Regions from separate parts of the Enterobacter sp. MG-EB028 genome, predicted to be linked through region 2. Evidence: predicted binding sites of a transcription regulator. Region 2 holds the regulator's gene; each other region holds the start of a gene.
The links. The regulator CRP, encoded in region 2, controls carbon source genes, mostly activating them, when cyclic AMP is high. The targets are predictions, from matches to a motif close to ATGTGANNNNNNTCACAT.
Positions count from the first base shown of each region.

Region 1 (5,617 bases), 1.3 Mb from region 2:
AACGCCGCGGCCCGGTAAGGCGCGGCCCCGGATTTATCGGTAAGAAAAATGACCCCATCACCGGTGTCCGTTTCATGCAGGGCATCGCACATCATCCGGCTGAGCATGTTGGTGCTCAACCCGCGCCAGTAATTTACCGCCCGGCATTGCGCCAGCGGGCCAAATCTGGCCTCAAGCTTGTCCAGCATTTCCTGCGCCTGTTCATCGTGGCAGGTAATAACCCATCCCAGCATAACTCTCTCCTTAGCAGGCAAGTAGTTTAGCGAAGTGAAGGTTTGCTTACGGTGATAACTGTCAAAGAAAGTGCCCGGCAACCAGAACGTCGCCGGGCAGGAGGCTAACTGCGCAGACCGCGCCCGCGCTGGATCAGATACCAGCACAGCAGGTAGAAGGCGATGATGAACACCACCAGCACCGCCACCGTGGTAAACAGCGGCACATCGGTAATGCCGAGGAAGCCAAAGCGGAAACCGCTGATCATGTAGACAATCGGGTTCAGGTGCGACAGCGCCTGCCAGAACGGTGGCAGCAGCGTCAGGGAGTAGAACACCCCGCCGAGATAGGTCAGCGGCGTCAGCACGAAGGTCGGGATCAGGCTGATGTCGTCAAACGTTTTGGCGAATACTGCGTTCAGCAGACCGGCCAGCGAAAACAGGATCGCCGTCAGGAGCAGCGTGAGCGCCACGAACAGCCACGAGTGCACCTGGAACGGGACGAAGAACAGCGAAATCGCCGTGACCAGGATCCCTACGCACAGCCCGCGCGCCACGCCGCCCCCCACGTAACCGGCGATGATGACGTGCGTCGGCACCGGTGCCACCAGCAGTTCTTCAATGTTGCGCTGGAATTTGGCGCTAAAGAACGACGACGCCACGTTGGCGTAGGCGTTGGTGATCACCGCCATCATGATCAGACCCGGCACGATAAACTGCATGTAGGTAAAGCCGTGCATTTCACCAATGCGGGAGCCAATCAGGTTACCAAAGATAATGAAATAGAGCGTCATAGTAATGACCGGCGGCACCAGGGTTTGCACCCAGATACGCATAAAGCGGTTAATCTCTTTCGCCCAGATGCTCTTCAGCGCGACCCAGTAAAGATGCGTCATGGCTTGTCTCCTTGTTTATCCTGCACCAGAGAGACAAACAGCTCTTCCAGTCGGTTCGCTTTATTACGCATACTTAATACCTGAATCCCCTGCGCGCTCAGCTGCGAGAACACGCTGTTGATCCCCTGCTCACGCAGCACTTCCACTTCCAGCGTCGAGGTATCTACCAGGCGATACTGGTACCCTTCAAGCTTCGGTAGCGGGCTTTTTGCCGCCAGATCGAGAATAAAGGTTTCTGATTTCAGCTTGGAGAGCAGATCCTTCATCGAGGTGTTTTCCACCAGCTCGCCGTGCTGAATGATGCCGATGTTGCGGCACAGCATTTCAGCCTCTTCCAGATAGTGGGTGGTCAGAATGATGGTAGTGCCCTTGTCGTTGAGATCTTTCAGGAAGCCCCACATGGAACGACGAAGTTCGATATCGACACCCGCAGTCGGTTCATCGAGGATCAGCAGCTTTGGCTCGTGCATCAGCGCACGGGCAATCATCAGGCGGCGCTTCATCCCGCCGGACAACATCCGCGCACGCTCGTTACGTTTTTCCCAGAGATCGAGCTGCCTGAGGTATTTTTCGCTGCGCTCCAGCGCTTCTTTACGCTCAACGCCGTAATAACCCGCCTGGTTAACGACAATCTGCTGCACCGTCTCAAACGGGTTGAAGTTAAACTCCTGCGGTACCAGCCCCAGCTGACGCTTGGCGTTGACCACATCTTTTTGCAGATCGTATCCGAACACGCTGACGCGGCCGGAGGTTTTGTTCACCAGCGAGCTGATGATCCCGATGGTGGTGGATTTCCCCGCCCCGTTCGGCCCCAGAAGCGCGTAAAAATCACCGGCCTCTACTTTTAGATCTATCCCGCGTAGCGCCTGAACGCCACCCGGATAGGTTTTTTTAAGCTGCTCAAGCTCCAGTGCAATTGCCATGAATTTAACTTACCTTCAGTTCTTACACACGTTGTGTGGTTTCATTAAAAGTCGGGTTACCCTATAGTAGCGCAACGCAATTACTTGGTTACAGGTCGCTAACCTCCATGAACGACATAGATACACTCATTAGCAACAATGCACTATGGTCAAAAATGCTGGTGGAGGAAGACCCCGGATTTTTTGGAAAACTGGCGCAAGCCCAAAACCCGCGCTTTCTCTGGATTGGCTGTTCCGACAGCCGCGTACCTGCGGAACGCCTGACCGGCCTTGAGCCCGGCGAACTGTTTGTTCACCGCAACGTCGCCAACCTGGTGATTCATACCGATCTCAACTGTCTTTCCGTGGTTCAGTATGCCGTTGACGTTCTGGAAGTCGAGCACATCATTATTTGCGGCCACTACGGCTGCGGCGGCGTGCAGGCGGCGGTTGAAAATCCGGAACTGGGGTTGATTGATAACTGGCTGCTGCACATCCGCGATATCTGGTTCAAACATAGTTCACTGCTCGGCGAAATGCCGCAGGAGCGACGCATGGACACCCTGTGCGAGCTCAACGTGATGGAGCAGGTATATAACCTTGGGCATTCGACCATCATGCAGTCGGCGTGGAAACGCGGGCAGAAGGTTTCAATCCACGGCTGGGCGTACGGTATTCACGATGGCCTGCTGCGCAATCTGGAAGTCACCGCCACCAACCGCGAAACGCTGGAGCAGCGTTACCGTTCTGGGATTGCCAACCTCAAGCTTAAGCATGTGAACCATAAATAAACAAAGCCGGGGGTTTTCACCCTCTCCCCGTGGGAGAGGGCAGGGATGAGGGCATCAGCCCGCTATTACTCGTCCAGCAATACCACTTTCCCGACATACGGCAGATGACGATAACGCTGCGCGTAGTCAATGCCGTAACCGACGACGAATTCGTCCGGAATCGAGAAACCGACAAACTCCACCGGCACCTGCACTTCACGGCGGTCAGGTTTATCCAGCAGAGTACAAATCGCCAGAGATTTTGGCTCACGCAGGCTCAGGATCTCGCGCACTTTTGACAGCGTGTTGCCGGAGTCAATAATGTCTTCAACGATCAACACATCTTTGCCACGAATATCTTCATCCAGATCTTTCAGGATTTTCACATCACGGGTTGTGGACATGCCGCTGCCGTAGCTGGAGGCGGTCATAAAATCGACCTCGTGCGGCACCTGCACTTCACGGCACAGGTCTGCCATGAACATGAAAGAGCCACGCAACAGGCCCACCAGCACCATTTCGCTGCCGCTGTCCTTGTAATGTTCGGTGATTTGACGACCCAGTTCGGCGATACGCGCTTTGATCTCGGCTTCCGGGATCATCACTTCAACAGTATGTTTCATATTACTAACCATATGATTTTAATGAAAATCTCTCAATGCAGGTGAATGTATTTCCGGCATCGATACGCAAGCCAGCCATTATACCAGCAAATGGATAACCCTGGCGCATGAGTTATAAAAAGCAAATATTGTGATTCCGATCACACTTGTTAATACCTATAATTAGTTGCTAGCAAATTATTAACAAAAACTGACGAGTACACTTTCTATGGCTGAAACAAACTCTAAACAGCCGCGTCTACTGGTGACACTAACAGCGCTATTCGCCGCCTTCTGCGGCCTGTACCTGTTAATCGGTGGCGTCTGGCTGGTCGCGATCGGCGGCTCCTGGTACTACCCGATTGCGGGCCTGGTTATGCTTGGCGTAACCGTCCTGCTCTGGCGTAGAAAACAATCCGCACTGTGGCTCTATGCCGCACTGCTCCTCGCCACGATGATCTGGGGCGTCTGGGAAGTCGGCTTCGACTTCTGGGCACTGACCCCGCGCAGCGACATCCTGGTCTTCTTCGGTATCTGGCTGATCCTGCCGTTTGTCTGGCGTCGTCTGATTGTCCCTTCCAGCGGTGCCGTTGCGGCGCTGGTGGTAGCGCTGTTAATCAGCGGCGGCATCCTGACATGGGCAGGTTTTAACGACCCACAGGAGATCAACGGCACGCTGAACGCGGAATCCACGCCTGCGGCAGCTATCTCTCAGGTGGCGGACGGCGACTGGCCGGCCTATGGTCGTAACCAGGAAGGTCAACGCTACTCCCCGCTGAAGCAGATCAACGCGGACAACGTTAAAAACCTGAAGGAAGCCTGGGTATTCCGTACCGGCGACCTGAAGATGCCAAACGATCCGGGCGAGCTGACCAATGAAGTGACCCCGATTAAAGTGGGCAATATGCTCTACCTGTGTACGGCGCACCAGCGTCTGTTCGCGCTCGACGCGGCCACCGGTAAAGAGAAATGGCACTTCGATCCGCAGCTAAACTCCAACCCGTCCTTCCAGCATGTCACCTGCCGTGGCGTTTCTTACCACGAAGCGCGTGCCGATAATGCCAGCCCGGAAGTGATTGCCGACTGCCCGCGCCGCATTATGCTGCCGGTGAACGATGGCCGTCTGTTCGCCATCAACGCAGAAACGGGCAAGCTGTGTGAAACCTTTGCCAACAAAGGCATCCTGAATCTGCAGACCAACATGCCGGACACCACGCCGGGTCTGTATGAGCCAACCTCGCCGCCAATCATCACCGATAAAACCATCGTGATTGCCGGTTCGGTAACGGATAACTTCTCCACGCGTGAAACCTCCGGCGTTATCCGCGGTTTCGACGTGAACACCGGTAAACTGCTGTGGGCCTTCGACCCGGGCGCGAAAGATCCAAACGCGATCCCGTCGGACGAGCACACCTTTACCTTCAACTCGCCAAACTCCTGGGCGCCAGCCGCGTATGACGCGAAGCTGGACCTGGTCTATCTGCCAATGGGCGTGACCACGCCGGATATCTGGGGCGGTAACCGTACGCCGGAGCAGGAACGTTATGCGAGCGCTATCGTGGCGCTGAACGCGACCACCGGTAAGCTGGCGTGGAGCTACCAGACCGTTCACCACGATCTGTGGGATATGGATATGCCGTCCCAGCCGACGCTGGCCGACATTACCGTAAACGGCAAAACCGTGCCGGTCATTTACGCTCCGGCCAAGACGGGCAACATCTTCGTCCTGGATCGCAGCAACGGTAAGCTGGTTGTGCCGGCACCGGAAAAACCGGTTCCACAGGGTGCCGCAAAAGGCGACTACGTCAGCAAAACCCAGCCGTTCTCTGACCTGAGCTTCCGTCCGAAGAAAGACCTCAGCGGTGCAGACATGTGGGGTGCCACCATGTTTGACCAGCTGGTGTGCCGCGTGATGTTCCATCAGCTGCGCTATGAAGGCATCTTCACGCCGCCGTCTGAGCAGGGCACGCTGGTCTTCCCGGGTAACCTGGGGATGTTCGAGTGGGGCGGTATCTCCGTTGACCCGAACCGTCAGGTGGCGATTGCCAACCCAATGGCGCTGCCGTTCGTTTCTCGTCTGATCCCACGCGGTCCGGGCAATCCGATGGAGCAGCCGAAAGACGCGAAAGGCAGCGGTACCGAAGCCGGTATTCAGCCGCAGTATGGCGTGCCGTTTGGCGTGACCCTGAACCCGTTCCTGTCTCCGTTTGGTCTGCCGTGTAAACAGCCGGCCTG
Region 1 is NZ_CP195079.1:843,392-849,008, reverse strand. It holds gene ACR42C_RS03910 (PTS sugar transporter subunit IIA) at 1-233, opposite strand, end outside; gene ACR42C_RS03905 (ABC transporter permease) at 338-1,108, opposite strand; gene ACR42C_RS03900 (ABC transporter ATP-binding protein) at 1,105-2,031, opposite strand; gene can (carbonate dehydratase) at 2,139-2,801, shown strand; gene hpt (hypoxanthine phosphoribosyltransferase) at 2,867-3,403, opposite strand; gene ACR42C_RS03885 (glucose/quinate/shikimate family membrane-bound PQQ-dependent dehydrogenase) at 3,612-5,617, shown strand, end outside.
Region 1: hpt (hypoxanthine phosphoribosyltransferase) is a predicted target of CRP. The motif match lies at 3,532-3,549, and genes of this name have one in related genera.

Region 2 (5,617 bases):
TCCACGGCTTCGCCGATGCAATTGACTATTATCGTCAGTGCAGCGCCATGCCGCTGCTCAGCAAAATCACGCAGCCGACGCTGATCATTCACGCCAAGGATGACCCGTTTATGGATCACCACTCGATCCCCGCGCAGGAATTCCTGCCCGACAACGTTCACTATCAGTTAACTGAACATGGCGGCCACGTTGGGTTTATCGGCGGCACGCTGCGCCGCCCGAAAATGTGGCTGGAGGCGCGTATTCCTGACTGGCTTACTCCTTACCTGGACGGTGCAAAATGATCATTCCCTGGCAAGATCTGGCTCCCGAAACGCTCGATAATCTGATTGAAAGCTTTGTATTACGCGAAGGCACCGATTATGGTGAACATGAGCGTTCGCTTGAGCAAAAGGTCAACGATGTTAAACGCCAGCTGAAAAGCGGCGACGTGGTGCTGGTGTGGTCAGAACTGCATGAGACGGTCAATATCATGCCCCGCAACGCGTTTCACGGCTGATCTTCCAACCTTTTCAGTCAGGGAGTTGCTATGTCTGCCAGACATCCCATTATTGCCGTTACGGGGTCGAGTGGTGCGGGAACCACCACCACCAGCCTCGCTTTTCGCAAGATTTTCGCCCAGCTGAATCTCCGTTCGGCGGAGGTCGAAGGCGACAGCTTTCACCGCTATACGCGCCCGGAGATGGACATGGCGATCCGCAAGGCGCGCGATCTGGGTAAACACATCAGCTACTTCGGCCCGGAAGCCAATGATTTCGGTCTGCTGGAGCAAACCTTCCGCGAATACGGGCAGAGCGGTACCGGGCAGTCCCGCAAGTATCTTCACACCTACGATGAAGCCGTACCCTGGAACCAGGTACCGGGCACCTTTACCCCCTGGCAACCGCTGCCGGAACCCACCGATGTATTATTTTATGAAGGATTGCACGGCGGCGTGGTTACGCCTCAGCACGACGTGGCGCGCCACGTGGATCTTCTGGTCGGGGTGGTCCCTATCGTTAACCTGGAGTGGATCCAGAAGCTAACGCGTGACATGAGCGAGCGCGGCCATTCGCGCGAGGCGGTGATGGACTCCGTGGTGCGCTCCATGGAAGACTACATCAATTACCTCACGCCACAGTTCTCCCGCACCCACATTAACTTCCAGCGCGTGCCGACGGTGGACACCTCCAATCCGTTCGCGGCGAAAAGCATCCCGTCGCTGGACGAGAGCTTTGTGGTGATCCACTTCCGCAATCTTGAAGGCATTGATTACCCCTGGCTGCTGGCGATGCTGCAGGGCTCGTTTATTTCGCACATGAATACGTTAGTGGTGCCGGGTGGAAAAATGGGGCTGGCAATGGAGCTCATCATGACGCCGCTGGTTCAGCGGTTGATGGAAGGGAAGCAGATCGCGTAAAGATGTTCCCTCTCCCCGTGGGAGAGGGTTAGGGTGAGGGCATCAACACGCACGATGCCCCGTGAATCACACCTCAATCACTTCATACGAATGCGTAATTTTTACCGCTTTCTCCAGCATTAGCGCCACAGAGCAGTACTTCTCCGCAGACAGGTCCACCGCGCGTGAAACCGCCGCGTCTTTCAGCGCTTTCCCGGTGACAACAAAGTGCAGATTTATGTGGGTGAACAGGCGTGGCGCCTCTTCGCGACGTTCTGAGGTGAGTTTAACCTCGCAATCCGTTACGTCATGACGACCTTTTTGCAGAATCGACACCACGTCAATCGCACTGCATCCACCTGCCGCCATCAGCACCATTTCCATTGGGCTCGGCGCTTTATCGCCGGAGTTACCATCCATCAAAATCTGGTGTCCTGACGCGGACTCCCCCAGGAACGTTAAACCTTCAACCCACTTCACGCGCGCTTGCATATTCATTAACTCCAACGTTGCATTTTTGGTGACAGATTACGCGTGCGTTACATTTCTCGCAATGGAAGGCGACCTGCATCATGCTGAAGCGAGACACCAGGAGACACGCGGCGAAAGCTATGCTAAAACACTCAGGATGCTACAGTAATACATTGACGTTACACATGTATGCAGAGGACATCAAACTTTACTGGCTGCGAAACGTTACGACAGCCGACTTCCCAGGGTATGGGTAAGAATTCGATTGCAACCCCAGAGTCCGGATGCATCTGATGACTCTGGTGACAGCTTATAACAGAGGATAACAGCGCATGGTGCTTGGCAAACCGCAAACAGACCCGACTCTCGAATGGTTCTTGTCTCATTGCCACATTCATAAGTACCCATCGAAGAGCACGCTGATTCACCAGGGTGAAAAAGCGGAAACGTTGTATTACATCGTCAAAGGCTCGGTGGCAGTGCTGATCAAAGATGAGGAAGGGAAAGAGATGATCCTTTCTTATCTGAACCAGGGCGATTTTATCGGTGAACTGGGCCTGTTTGAAGAAGGCCAGGAACGTAGCGCCTGGGTTCGTGCAAAGACAGCATGTGAAGTGGCTGAAATTTCTTACAAGAAATTCCGTCAGCTGATTCAGGTAAACCCTGACATCCTGATGCGTCTTTCTTCCCAGATGGCGCGCCGTCTGCAGGTGACGTCAGAGAAAGTGGGTAACCTCGCCTTCCTGGACGTGACCGGCCGTATCGCGCAAACCCTGCTGAACCTGGCGAAACAGCCAGACGCGATGACCCACCCGGACGGCATGCAAATTAAAATTACCCGTCAGGAAATTGGTCAGATCGTTGGTTGCTCCCGTGAAACAGTGGGCCGTATTCTGAAAATGCTGGAAGATCAAAACCTGATCTCCGCCCACGGTAAAACCATCGTGGTTTACGGAACCCGTTAATCCTGCTTAAACGGCGTGCCATCGCGAGGTGTCACGCCGTTTTTGTCTCTTTTCCCCATGTGGCGCAGGCTGATCTATCACCCGGAAGTTAACTACGCACTGCGACAAACGCTGGTGTTGTGTCTTCCTGTGGCCGTGGGCCTGCTCCTGGGTCATCTTCAGCAGGGCCTGCTGTTTTCCCTCGTGCCCGCCTGCTGCAACATCGCCGGTCTGGACACGCCGCATAAGCGCTTTTTCAAACGCCTGATTATCGGGGGCTGCCTGTTTGCAGGCTGTAGCCTCGCGGTGCAGCTGTTACTGGCTCGCGATATTCCCCTGCCACTGATCCTGACCGTGCTGGCGATGACCCTCGGCGTCACGGCGGAAATCAGCTCGCTGCACGCTCGCCTGCTTCCAGCGTCACTCATTGCGGCCATCTTTACCCTGAGCCTCGCCGGGAATATGCCCGTGTGGGAGCCGCTGCTGATCTACGCCCTCGGCACGCTGTGGTACGGGCTGTTTAACTGGTTCTGGTTCTGGCTATGGCGAGAGCAGCCGCTGCGAGAATCTCTGAGCCTGCTCTACGTGCAGCTTGCGGATTACTGCGAAGCCAAATACACCCTGCTCACCCAGCATACCGATCCGGAAAAATCCTTACCGCCGCTGCTGACGCGCCAGCAAAAAGTGGTGGATTTGATAAGCCAGTGCTATCAGCAGCTGCATATGCTCGCCGCAAACAAGAACCACGAGTACAAACGGCTGCTGCGTACCTTCCAGGTGGGGCTGGACCTTCAGGAGCATATCTCCGTTAGCCTTCATCACCCGCAGGAGGTGCAAAAGCTGGTTGAGCGCAGCCATGCCGAAGCGGTGATTCGCTGGAACGCGCAGACCGTCTCCGCGCGCCTGCGGGTGCTGGCTGACGATATACTTTATCACCGCTACCCCACGCGCTTTAACATGGACAAACAGCTCGGCGCGCTGGAGAAAATTGCCCGTCAGCACCCGGAAAATCCGGTCGGCCAGTTTGCCGCCTGGCACTTCAGCCGCATCGCCCGCGTGCTGCGCACCCAGCGACCGCTTTATCCCCGCGACCTGATGGCGGATAAACAAAAACGTCTGCCGCTGCTGCCGGCGCTCAAAAGCTATCTTTCTCTTAAATCGTCCGCCCTGCGCAACGCCGCACGAATTAGCGTCATGCTCAGTATCGCCAGCCTGATGGGCATGGCGCTGCACCTGCCGAAACCCTACTGGATCTTAATGACCGTGCTGTTTGTCACCCAGAACGGCTATGGCGCCACGCGGGTGCGCATTCTGCACCGGGCGGGCGGCACGATGGCGGGGCTGATTATTGCAGGCGTGACGCTGCACTTTCACGTGCCCGAGGGCTATACCCTGGCGGGCATGCTGGCTATCACCCTGGTGAGCTATCTAATCATTCGCAAAAACTACGGCTGGGCGATGGTGGGCTTTACGGTAACGGCGGTATATACCCTGCAGCTGCTTACGCTTAACGGCGAACAGTTCATCGTTGCCCGCCTGATCGACACGCTGATTGGCTGTCTGATCGCCTTTGGCGGTATGGTCTGGCTGTGGCCACAGTGGCAGAGCGGGCTGCTAAGACAGAACGCCCACGACGCGCTGGAGGCCGATCAGCAGGCCATTCGTCTGATCCTGAGCGACGATCCGCAGCCTTCCCCGCTTGCCTACGAACGTATGAAGGTCAACCAGGCGCATAACGCCCTCTTTAACTCGCTGAATCAGGCGATGCAGGAGCCGGGCTTTAATTCTCATTATCTGGCGGACATGAAGCTGTGGGTGACGCACAGCCAGTTTATCGTCGAGCATATCAACGCCATGACGACGCTGGCGCGCGAGCACACGATGCTGACGCCGGATCTGGCGCAGCGCTATTTGCAGTCGTGTGAAATTGCGTTGCAGAGGTGTCAGCAGCGTCTGGAGTATGACGCGCCGGGCGAATCGGGCGACTCAAACATTCTGGAAGCGCCGGAGACGTTAACCCACGGGCCGATGAGCACGCTGGAGCAGCATTTGCAGCGTGTGCTGGGACATCTGAACACCATGCACACCATTTCGTCGGTGGCATGGCGTCAGCGCCCGCATCACGGGATTTGGTTAACGCGCCGGTTAAAGCGAACCGAGTATTAGCCTTTAACGAGCTTCGCGACCGCCGCGGCAAAGCGGGTTAACCCGTCTTCTATATCTTTTTCTTCCACCACCAGCGACGGCGCAAAGCGCATCACGTCCGGCCCCGCGTTGAGCACCATGACGCCTTCATGCGCGGCAGCGTGAAGGAAATCGCGCGCGCGGCCTTTGTACTGCGGCTTCAGCTCGGCGCCAATCAACAGCCCCATTCCGCGGATCTCGCTGAACACGTCGTACTGTTCATCAATCTTTTTCAGGTGTTTCACAAACAGCTCGCGTTTCGCGCTAACGCCGTTCAGCACTTCCGGCGTGTTGATGATGTCGAACGCGGCTCCCGCCACGGCGCTCGCCAGCGGGTTACCGCCGTAGGTGGAGCCGTGAGATCCGACGTGGAACGCGGAGGCGATCTCCTGCGTCGTCAGTACCGCACTCACCGGGAAACCACCGCCGAGCGCTTTGGCGCTGGTCAGAATATCCGGCGTCACGCCGTAGTGCATGTAAGCAAACAGGTCTCCGGTACGCCCCATCCCGCACTGTACCTCATCAAACACCAGCAGCGCCTGATGTTCGTCGCACAGCGCGCGCAGCCCTTTCAGGAACTCCGGGGTCGCCGCCGTCACGCCGCCTTCACCCTGAATCGGCTCCACCACTACCGCGCAGG
Region 2 is NZ_CP195079.1:4,418,730-4,424,346, forward strand. It holds gene ACR42C_RS21070 (hydrolase) at 1-284, shown strand, start outside; gene ACR42C_RS21075 (YheU family protein) at 281-499, shown strand; gene ACR42C_RS21080 (phosphoribulokinase) at 530-1,399, shown strand; gene ACR42C_RS21085 (OsmC family protein) at 1,466-1,870, opposite strand; gene crp (cAMP-activated global transcriptional regulator CRP) at 2,182-2,814, shown strand; gene ACR42C_RS21095 (YccS/YhfK family putative transporter) at 2,872-4,959, shown strand; gene argD (bifunctional acetylornithine/succinyldiaminopimelate transaminase) at 4,956-5,617, opposite strand, start outside.

Region 3 (5,617 bases), 2.4 Mb from region 2:
CGGGCCAAACCACGGCCAGCAGATCGGTACGCCACCGCGAATAGCCGCCCCTTTTTTGAAGGAGGTCGCATCGCTCAGCCACAAACCTTCGGCTTCGCCTTCCGGTTTCCAGGAGAGCAGGTGAGCGCCGTTCAGCGCCACGGACGCTTTAACGCGGGGATGGTCAACGACGATAACGTCGGCACCGTCAATCTGACGGCGGGAGAGCACAGGGGTAAGTTGTTCGACTACCGGAAGTGCAAAAATTTTATTAATCATTAAGCAATCCTCTGTCTAAAAAACAATAAAAAAGGCGACCGAAGTCGCCTTTTTGGATCAAGCACTCATCTCAACTTATTTGGAGATGTGAGCGATCAGGTCCAGTACTTTGTTAGAGTAACCAGTTTCGTTGTCGTACCAGGAAACCAGTTTCACGAAGTTGTCGTTCAGTGCGATACCTGCTTTAGCATCGAACACGGAAGTGCACACTTCGCCGTTGAAATCGGTAGATACAACGTCGTCTTCGGTGTAACCCAGAACGCCTTTCATTGCGCCTTCGGAAGCAGCTTTGATTGCTTTCTTAATTTCTTCATAAGAAGCAGCTTTTTCCAGACGAACAGTCAGGTCAACAACGGATACGTTAGGAGTTGGAACGCGGAACGCCATACCAGTCAGTTTGCCATTCAGTTCTGGCAGTACTTTACCTACAGCTTTAGCAGCACCGGTAGAGGATGGGATGATGTTCTGAGCCGCGCCACGGCCGCCGCGCCAGTCTTTGTGAGACGGGCCATCAACGGTTTTCTGAGTAGCGGTGGTAGCGTGAACGGTAGTCATCAGACCTTCGATGATGCCGAAGTTGTCGTTGATAACTTTAGCCAGCGGTGCCAGGCAGTTGGTGGTGCAGGATGCGTTAGAAACGATGTCCTGGCCAGCGTAAGTTTCGAAGTTTGCACCACGAACGAACATTGGGGTGTTGTCTTTGGAAGGACCGGTCAGAACAACTTTCTTCGCACCCGCAGTGATGTGTTTACGTGCAGTTTCGTCGGTCAGGAAGATACCGGTTGCTTCAGCAACAACGTCAACACCGATTTCGTTCCATTTCAGGTTAGCTGGGTCTTTCTCAGCAGTAACGCGGATGGTTTTACCGTTAACAACCAGGTGGCCGTCTTTCACTTCAACGGTGCCGTCGAAACGACCGTGAGTTGAGTCGTACTTCAGCATGTACGCCATGTATTCAGCGTCCAGGAGATCGTTGATACCAACGATTTCGATGTCAGAACGTTTCTGAGCAGCACGGAAAACAATACGGCCGATACGGCCAAAACCGTTGATACCTACTTTGATAGTCATATATTCCACCAGCTATTTGTTAGTGAATAAAAGGTTGCCTGTAAAATTACAAAAACCTTACGCAGCGTCAAGCGGAATCGTGTCAATCATTGCGACAAATCAATCCTGTGACTAACGTTTGTGCGACTGACTCGCCTCACTTTCCCTTTGAGCTTGCAACCACATGGGGGCTGCGCCCGGAATTTTAAAGGCCTCGCAGGATAAAAATGTGAACATGATCACAATTGCCTGACCGCCTTTTCGCGACACATAAGTTTAGAACAAAAGTGCACGCAAGGGTGTTAATGTTTTGTTAGAATCGGGGTTAAAAGATGTCTGTTTCTACAGCGAGATGTAAGCATATGTCGAACCAACGTAACCCTGACGATTTGAAAAAAAACCTCACAGAAATGCAGTTTTACGTGACGCAGAATCACGGAACGGAGCCGCCATTTACCGGGCGTTTGCTGCATAACAAGCGAGACGGCGTCTACCACTGTCTGGTCTGCGATGCCCCGCTGTTTAATTCACAAACGAAATACGACTCTGGCTGCGGCTGGCCGAGCTTTTACGAGCCGGTGAGCGATGACGCAATCCGCTATCTGACCGACTCGTCGCACGGTATGGTGCGCACGGAAATTCGCTGCGGCAACTGCGACGCGCACCTGGGGCATGTTTTCCCGGATGGCCCTCAGCCAACGGGCGAGCGTTTCTGCGTAAACTCAGCTTCTCTGAGCTTCAGCGACGATGAAAACGGCGACCAGATTAAGGGTTGAAAAAACGATTCAGCAAATTATTCCTTTGAAAGGGAGAGATCGTGAATATTGAGGACATGATTAACGGGATGACCCCGGAAGTTTATCAGCGTCTGGTGACCGCCGTTGAGCTGGGTAAATGGCCCGACGGTGTGGCCCTGACGCCTGAGCAAAAAGAGAACAGTTTGCAGTTGGTGATGCTGTGGCAGGCGCGCAACAACACCGATGCACAGCACATGACTATCGATACCAACGGTCAGATGGTGATGAAGAGCAAGCGCGAGCTTAAGGAAGATTTTGGCATCACGCCGAAGCCGATTGCGACTTTCAAATAACGCTCTCCGTGTGGGCCGGGTAAGCGCTAGCGCCACCCGGCACATACACCTTAGTGCTTAATTCCGAGTGATTCCGCCAGCTGTTTCGCTAACTGATTGTTATCATCAGCCCCGTACTCCCAGAACATCGCCCCGGCGAGGCCTTTCTCTTTGATGTAGTCTGCCTTGATCGCGACGGAACGCGGGTTCTCATACGAAATCGCAAACAGCGCGTTGCCATCAGAACCCTTTACCGAGAGCCACGGCACCTTCGCCTGGTCGTCCCAGTGCTCGGTAAAACGCTTCTGCGGATCGTTCAGCAGCTTCTTCACGATATCGTTGTACTTCACGTAGGTATCTTTGGTCAGGTCATAGCCGAGCGATTTAAACAGGCCGATCTCCTGCGGCCCGAAGTAGGGCTGGGTGACCGGATTTTTTTGCGCGTCCGGCTTGCTCCAGTCAATGCCCGGTTCAACCGCACGTTTCGGTACGCGACCGTAAAAACCGATCCCGAGGTTCATCTGCTTCGGCTTAAGTCCGGCGGCCAGATAGTTGCTCACCACAAAATCGACGCTGTATTTATCGGCGGCAGCCACCGTTGGCCAGGCGCTGGAGTCATACAGGTTCGCGTTGAAATACTGGGTACCGTACGCCATGTCGTAGGTCATCAGGTTGATATAGTCGAGCAGGGGCGCGATGGCTTTGACATCTACCCAGCTTTTCGGACTTTCCGCATTCGCGCCCACCGCAATGGTCACCAGCTTTTTCTGCCCAAACGCCGCGCGCATCTCTTTCAACAAGGCGGTGAAGTTATCCCGATCGGCTGGCTGGCTTGCAACCAGCCCCCACGCGCCGTTAACCGGATACTCCCAGTCGAGATCGATCCCGTCCAGGCCGTATTTGTCGACAATTTCCTGCGCGGAGCGGATAAACACTGCGCGACTCTCTTTGGTTGCCGCCGCGCCAGAGAAACCACGCGCGCCCCAGCCGCCAACAGAGAGCAGGACTTTCAGGTTCGGGTTTTGTTTACGCAGGGCCGGTATGAGGGCCAGATCGGACGCCACTTTTGGCGACAGCCAGATTTGATGCAGTTTCGTCGGATCTTTCAGCGCGGCGTTGGTCTCGTCTTTCTCGTCGTTATAAACAAGTCCAAACGAGTAGTTCAGATGGGTGATCTGGCGAACGTCCAGCTTATTAATATCGCCACCCGGTCCGGCGGTGACATCGCCACCCCCGTTAAAGTAGCCCACGGACATCAGCGGCGCGGCGGAAGCAAGTGACGCGCAAAGCAAGGGTAATGCTGCCAGCAGGGGCAAACGTTTCATACAAGTTCCTCTTTGACGTAATAAAAATAACCACGCCACAGAAAAGGCGTGGCGAAAAAACAGCCTGATGAGAATAGCATTGCCGTTTCGCTTGTGATGCGAGGGAGTTCACTTTATGGGAGATCGGAGCGGGGTAAGCCGGGTAAGCGTCAGTGCCACCCGGCTTAAAAGACTACGCCTGCGTTTCCAGCCAGTCTGCCAGCGTATACAGCGTAGCACCTTCAGCGGCCATATCCATAAACGCCTGAGCGCTGTCCTGTGGGTGAATGTTCACCCCACGACAGCCGTCGGTGATGACGCTGACGGTATAGCCTAACTGGAGCGCGTCCAGCACGGTAAACTTCACGCAATAATCCGTCGCCAGACCCAGCACGATCAGCTCCGTGATTTCATGGTGACGTAACCACGCGTCCAGCGCCGTCTTCTGACGATGCCCGTTATCGAAAAACGCGCTATAGCTGTCGATAGCCGGGCTTTCGCCTTTATGGAACACCGCGTCGATGGCTTTCTGATTCAGGAGCGGATGCAGCTCCGCGCCTTCCGTCTGCTGTACGCAGTGATCCGGCCAGAAAGTTTGCGCCAGCCCGTCGAGTTCACCCTGGGTGAACGGCTCGACGTTGTGCTGGCTGGCAAAGCTGCCGTGATTCGCCGGGTGCCAGTCCTGGCTGGCGACAACCGCTTCACTGCGTGCTTTGCACCAGTCAATCAGCGCGTTGGCCACGTCAACGGTGCTGTCACCTTCGGCGACGGCAAGCGCACCGCCCGCGCAGAAATCATTTTGCAAATCGACCAGTAGCAGGGCGCGTTGCTTCATGAGACCTCCTTATTCGTCCGGGGTCAGTTCGCCGCGCAGGTTTTGCATCATGGCGCGGCGAATGGACTGAATGTCCAGATCCTGACTCAGTAAATAGTGAAGTTTAGTCAGCGTCGCCTCAACGGTCATATCGAAGCCGCTGATCACCCCCGCGTGCGCCAGCGCGTTGCCGGTGGCATAGCCCCCCATATTCACTTTGCCGGACATGCATTGGGTCAGGTTCACGACCACAATTCCGCGCTCGCTGGCTTCCTGAAGCTCTTTCAGGAACTCGCCGTTCTGCGGAGCATTGCCCACGCCATAGGAGCGCAGGATCAGCGCTTTCACCGGCTGGCGCAGGAAGTTGCGCACCACGTCTGCGGAGATCCCCGGATAGATGGTGACCACGCCAATCGGCTGCGGGGTAATCGGATGCACGATCAGCTCGCCAGCGGTGTTCGGTGCCGGAGGCGTTCCCAGACGACGGATATGAATCCCGGCTTCCAGCAGCGGCTGCAGGTTAGGGGAGGCGAAGGCGTCAAAACCGTCGGCATGGGCTTTGGTGGTGCGGTTGCCGCGATACAGACGGTTGTTGAAGAACAGCGACACTTCGTTGATCGGGTAATTGGCCGCCACGTACAGGGAGTTCAGCAGGTTGATCTGCCCGTCAGAGCGCAGCTCGGCCAGCGGAATTTGCGACCCGGTGACGATCACCGGCTTGCTCAGGTTCTCCAGCATGAAGGAGAGCGCCGAGGCGGTGAACGCCATGGTGTCAGTGCCGTGCAGGATCACGAAGCCGTCGTACTGGTCGTAATGGGCTTTAATGTCATCCGCAATGTGCTGCCAGTCTTCCGGCGTCATGTCGGAGGAGTCCATCAGCGGCTCGTATTCGTGGATGGTAAAGTCAGGCATTTCCGGACGGTGGAATTCAGGCATCAGCGCAAGCTGACGCTGCAGGTGGCCGGAGACCGGAATATAGCCGTTTTCAGAGCGCTGCATCCCGATGGTACCGCCAGTGTAGGCGACATAAATCGATTTCTTCTGCATGGTAGTGAGTTCTTGTTCTTCAAAAGAAAAAATCCCCTCTTCACGGGAAGAGGGGACGGTTTTTAACGGACGTTC
Region 3 is NZ_CP195079.1:1,955,500-1,961,116, forward strand. It holds gene ACR42C_RS09275 (D-hexose-6-phosphate mutarotase) at 1-258, opposite strand, end outside; gene gapA (glyceraldehyde-3-phosphate dehydrogenase) at 334-1,329, opposite strand; gene msrB (peptide-methionine (R)-S-oxide reductase MsrB) at 1,671-2,084, shown strand; gene ACR42C_RS09290 (YeaC family protein) at 2,126-2,398, shown strand; gene chiD (chitinase ChiD) at 2,449-3,702, opposite strand; gene pncA (bifunctional nicotinamidase/pyrazinamidase) at 3,875-4,516, opposite strand; gene ansA (asparaginase) at 4,526-5,542, opposite strand; gene sppA (signal peptide peptidase SppA) at 5,605-5,617, opposite strand, start outside.
Region 3: msrB (peptide-methionine (R)-S-oxide reductase MsrB) is a predicted target of CRP. The motif match lies at 1,536-1,553, and genes of this name have one in related genera.

Region 4 (5,617 bases), 2.0 Mb from region 2:
CTCGATGCCTTTGCTGCGCAGGTAGTCTTCGTAGTTTCCGGTGAAGTCCACCACGCGCTCAGGCGTAATTTCGATCACGCGGGTCGCCAGCGAGCTGACGAACTCACGGTCGTGAGAGACGAAGATCAGGGTGCCCTGATACATCTCCAGCGCCATATTCAGCGATTCGATAGATTCCATATCCAGGTGGTTAGTCGGTTCGTCCATCACCAGGATGTTCGGTTTTTCCATCATCAGCTTGCCGAACAGCATGCGGCCTTTCTCGCCACCGGAGAGCACTTTGGCCGGCTTTTTGATGTCGTCCTGGCTGAACAGCAGACGCCCCAGAATGCTGCGCACCGCCTGCTCGTCGTCGCCTTCCTGCTTCCACTGGCTCATCCAGTCGAAGACGGTGAGGTCGTTTTCGAACTCGTACTCATGGTCCTGCGCGTAGTAGCCAATCTGCGCGTTCTCGGACCATTTCGCGGTGCCGTTATCCGGCTGCAGTTCGCCGACCAGGGTTTTCAGCAGTGTGGATTTACCCACGCCGTTGGCGCCGAGGATGGCAATCTTCTCGCCCACTTCCAGCAGCAGGTTGAAGTTTTTAAACAGCGGGCCTTCATCGAAGCCTTTGGTAAGGGCTTCCACTTCCAGCGCGTTACGGAACAGCTTCTTGTCCTGCTCGAAGCGGATGAACGGGTTCTGACGACTGGAGGCTTTAACTTCTTCCAGCTTGATTTTATCAATCTGACGCGCACGTGAGGTCGCCTGACGCGACTTAGAGGCGTTGGCACTGAAGCGGCTGACGAAGGACTGCAGGTCCGCAATCTGCGCTTTCTTCTTGGCGTTGTCCGCCAGCAGACGCTCACGCGCCTGGGTGGCCGCCGTCATGTACTCGTCGTAGTTGCCCGGGTAAACGCGCAGCTCGCCGTAGTCCAGATCCGCCATGTGCGTACAGACCATATTCAGGAAGTGACGGTCGTGCGAGATGATGATCATAGTGCTGTCGCGATCGTTCAGCGTCTGCTCCAGCCAGCGGATGGTGTCGATGTCCAGGTTGTTCGTCGGTTCGTCGAGCAGCAGGATGTCCGGGTTAGAGAACAGCGCCTGTGCCAGCAGCACGCGCAGCTTCCAGCCTGGGGCGACTTCGCTCATCGGACCGTAATGCTGTTCAACCGGAATGCCTACGCCCAGCAGCAGCTCGCCCGCACGCGCTTCCGCAGAATAACCGTCCATTTCGCCGTACTGCGTTTCCAGATCGGCCACTTTATAGCCGTCTTCTTCGCTCATTTCGGCCAGCGCGTAGATGCGATCGCGCTCCTGCTTCACTTCCCACAGCTCCGCGTGCCCCATGATCACGGTGTCCAGCACGGTGAACTCTTCAAAGGCGAACTGATCCTGACGCAGCTTACCGATGCGCTCGTTAGGGTCGAGCGACACGTTGCCGAGCGTTGGCTCCAGATCGCCGCCGAGGATCTTCATGAAGGTGGATTTTCCGCTACCGTTGGCGCCAATCAGGCCGTAACGGTTGCCGCCGCCAAATTTGACGGAAATGTTTTCGAACAGCGGCTTACTGCCAAACTGCATAGTGACGTTGCTGGTAACTAACACGGGGAGATTCCTGCGAAAAGTGTGATAAACACGGCATTATGCCACAATTCCGAATTGAGATCCCGTGTTGCGGCAATCCACTAAACTTTAACAAAATCGAAAAAAATGTGATTTCGTACACATCTGAATTCCCTGTTAGCGGGAATGCACATATAATGCGCTCCCATCACAGATTCAGACTTATCAACTCATCGCCAGAATGGCTTAGATACCTCGCACAACATGAACATGAAATTAACAACGCTTTTTGCGGCGGCGTTAGCCGTAGTAGGTTTTTGTAAGACCGCGTCTGCGGTGACGTATCCCCTGCCGACCGACGGAAGCCGTCTGGTGGGTCAAAATCAGGTAGTGACGGTACCTGAGGGTAACTCTCAGCCGCTGGAGTATTTCGCCGCACAGTACCAGTTGGGCCTGTCTAACATGCTGGAAGCGAACCCGGGCGTTGACCCGTATCTGCCAAAAGCGGGTACCGTGCTGAATATTCCTCAGCAGCTGATCCTGCCGGATACCGTTCATGAAGGTATCGTAATCAACAGCGCCGAAATGCGTCTGTATTACTACCCGAAAGGCACCAACACCGTTATCGTGCTGCCAATCGGCATCGGCCAGCTGGGCAAAGACACCCCGCTGAACTGGACCACCAAAGTCGAGCGTAAGAAAGCGGGCCCAACCTGGACCCCAACCGCCAAAATGCACGCGGAATACATCGCTGCGGGCGAACCGCTGCCAGCCGTTGTGCCGGCAGGACCGGATAACCCAATGGGACTGTACGCGCTGTACATTGGCCGCCTGTACGCTATCCACGGCACCAACGCCAACTTCGGTATCGGCCTGCGCGTAAGCCACGGCTGCGTGCGCCTGCGTAACGACGACATTAAGTTCCTGTTTGAAAACGTGCCGGTCGGCACGCGCGTGCAGTTCATCAACGAACCGGTGAAAGCGACCTCTGAGCCAGACGGCAGCCGCTACATTGAAGTGCACAACCCGCTGTCCACCAGCGAAGACCAGATCAATAACAACGAGATCGTACCGATTACGCTGAACAGCGCGGTGCAGTCCGTGACCTCTCAGCCTGACGTGGAAACCACCATCGTCGACCAGGCGATTCAGAACCGCTCCGGTATGCCGGTTCGTTTGAATTAACAGAGAAAAATTAAAAAAGCGGGCTTCGATGCCCGCTTTTTTTTACCCGTTATTCACGATCACGATCCCGCCGTGGTCGTAGCGATAGTGGCAGTGGGCATACTCCAGCGCTGTGCCGTCCTCCAGATAAATCACCTGCTCCACTTCCAGCACCGGGTCGGTCTGCTCGCAGACCAGATGCTCTCTGTCCAGCGTGTTTGGCTTTAGCGCCCTCACCACCCGGTACGATCCCATAATTTTCAGCCCCAGCGTCTCCTGAACGTACTGGAACACCGAACCTTCAAGATGGCTTTTCGTCAAGCCGGGCACCAGATTCATCGGCATTACCGTGGAATCCAGCGACATGGGTTCACCGTTTAGTAAGCGCAGGCGAATAAAGTCATAGACAGGCGCATCGGCGTTAATCATCAGCGACGCCTGCTCTTTCTCGTTCGGGAAGCGCAGTTCAAAATGCACCACCCGGCTGGTGACCGTGCCCAGATGCTCCCAGGTTTTGGTGGCGCCGAAGTAGTCGCTGCCGGAGAGATCCCACTGCGAGAGTTGAAGGAAGTTTTTGCGGATAAACGTTCCCTGTCCCTGGCGGGTATAGACCAGACCTTCGACGATCAGCTGGCGCATCGCCTGCTGAATGGTCATCCGGCTGGTGCTGAACTCCGCCGCCAGCGCAAACTGGTCCGGCAGCGGTTCATTGGCGGCGTACTGCTGGCTGATGATGCGTTTTTTAATTTCCCGCGCTATGGTGATGTACTTCGCCGCCATCGTCCTTCCTTTCAGTTAGTTTTCTATCCCGCTGTTTTTCATCGCCACTCTCTCGGCAATCTTGAGGAAAGGCAGGTAGAAGAATACACCAAATACGATGATTGCCAACTGCACCACCACCGCGCGCCAGTCCCCCGCCGTCGCCAGCCAGGCGCTGAGAATTGGCGGCGTGGTCCACGGTATCATCACCACGCAGCGCGACATTAATCCCAGCGTGGTACAGAGCCAGGCGAAGTAAATGCCGATGGCGGGCAGCAGCACAAACGGGATCATCAGCGGCAGGTTAAACACGATCGGCAGGCCGAAAATGACCGGCTCGTTGATGTTGAACAGACCCGGCGCCAGCGACAGACGCGCCACCTGCTTAGCCGACTTTTGTCGGGAGAAGATAAAGATGGCGATCAGCAGCGATATTGTGCTGCCCGTGCCGCCCACCATGCCAAACGTCGGCACGAAAATGTTGTTGATGATATGCGGGATGGGTTGACCGTTGGCGAAGGCCAGCATGTTCTCGTTGGTGTTGATCAGCAGGAACGGCTCCAGCACCACGCTGTTAACGACTGACTGATGAATACCGAGGGTGAACAGAAAGTTACCGAAGCTGTAGATGAAAATCGTCCCCGGCAGGCTGGTGTTGATCAGCCGCAGCGGCTGCTGGATAAAGGTCGTAATGAGATGGATCAGGTCCGTGTGCAGAACGTTTGCCAGCAGCGCCGCCAGCACGGCGAACACCGACAATGTAAGAATGGTTGGGATCAGCGCGGTAAAGGATTTGCTCACCGCCGGCGGCACGTTCTCACCCAGCGAAATGTGCAGCGCCTTCAGGCGCGAAATAGCGATAAACAGTTCCGTTGAGAGCAGCCCAATCAGCACCCCGGCGAAAATCCCGGTTGAGCCAATGTTGGCGAACGTCAGTACCTGAGTGACGTTCACCGCGGCGTCGCTACCGACGGGCGTAAGCTGCAGGCGCATCGGCATCATGATGATGAAGCTGCTGACGGCGATAACCACTGCCGAGACCGGATTGTCGAAATCTTTGTTGCGCGCCAGCGACCAGGCAATCATCGGCGCCAGCAGCAGCGCGGCGATGTTCAGCGTGCCGTTGATAATCGCCTCGCCCCACACCTTAAACTGCACGAGCGTCTCGCCGTGAAAAATCCACGGAAACACCACGTTGTTCACCAGCACCGCCAGACCGGCGAGGATGAAAATCGGCATCACCGTGGCGAAGGCGTCGCGCAGGGAGCGCAGGTGCACCTGGTTTGCCAGGCGCGCCGAGAACTCAACAAATTTATCGACAAAGGACTGCATGTGCGGTGTTATTTTTGCTTCAGACATAGCGGATAGTTCCCATCAATCAGTCACAAAAACGGCCCGGCAGCGTACGGCTTACATCTCGCGTCCGTTGGTATGAATAACCTGTTTTAACCACGCGTAGCTCTTCTTCGGCACGCGTTTCAGGTCTTTCAGGTCGTGGTTTTCCCGGTTGACGTAGACCACGCCGTAGCGCTTACGCATGTCACCCTGGGAGCTGAGAATGTCGATTAAGCCCCAGCCGAGGTAACCGATCACCTCCGCCCCGTCCTCGAACATCGCCGCCTTCATCGCGTCGATATGCGCCCGGTGGTAGTCGATGCGGTAGGTGTCCTCAATCGGGTTCACGCCGTCCCAGGACTCAATCACCCCGATACCGTTCTCGATCGGGAATACCGGCATCCGCCAGTCGTTGGCGTAGCGGGTGATGATGGTGCGAAAGCCCAGCGGATCGATCTGCCAGTTCCACTCGGTGGCCTTCAGGTACGGGTTGTTTTTATCGCCGTGCAGGAGGTAATAGTTCACCGGCGTGCCTTCCGGGATCGCATCGCTGTCCAGCGTTTTGCTGGCGTAGTAGCTGAAGGCCATATAGTCGTTTCTGGTACGCGCGAGAAGTGCTAAATCCTCGGCGCGATAGATATCACCAAAACCCTCCTGCTCCACCACCGCCATCACCGCCGGGCTGTAGCCCTGCCCGGCAAAGACGCGCAGCAGGTTCTGGTTGAGGAACTCGTCGTACTGCTGGGCGCAGAAGATATCGCGCGGTTTGCAGGTGGCCGGGTAGATCAGCTGGTGCGCCAGCATGCCGCCC
Region 4 is NZ_CP195079.1:1,547,810-1,553,426, reverse strand. It holds gene ACR42C_RS07345 (ABC-F family ATPase) at 1-1,590, opposite strand, end outside; gene ldtB (L,D-transpeptidase) at 1,813-2,733, shown strand; gene ACR42C_RS07335 (GntR family transcriptional regulator) at 2,776-3,492, opposite strand; gene ACR42C_RS07330 (PTS sugar transporter subunit IIC) at 3,508-4,830, opposite strand; gene ACR42C_RS07325 (glycoside hydrolase family 1 protein) at 4,882-5,617, opposite strand, start outside.
Region 4: ldtB (L,D-transpeptidase) is a predicted target of CRP. The motif match lies at 1,696-1,713, and genes of this name have one in related genera.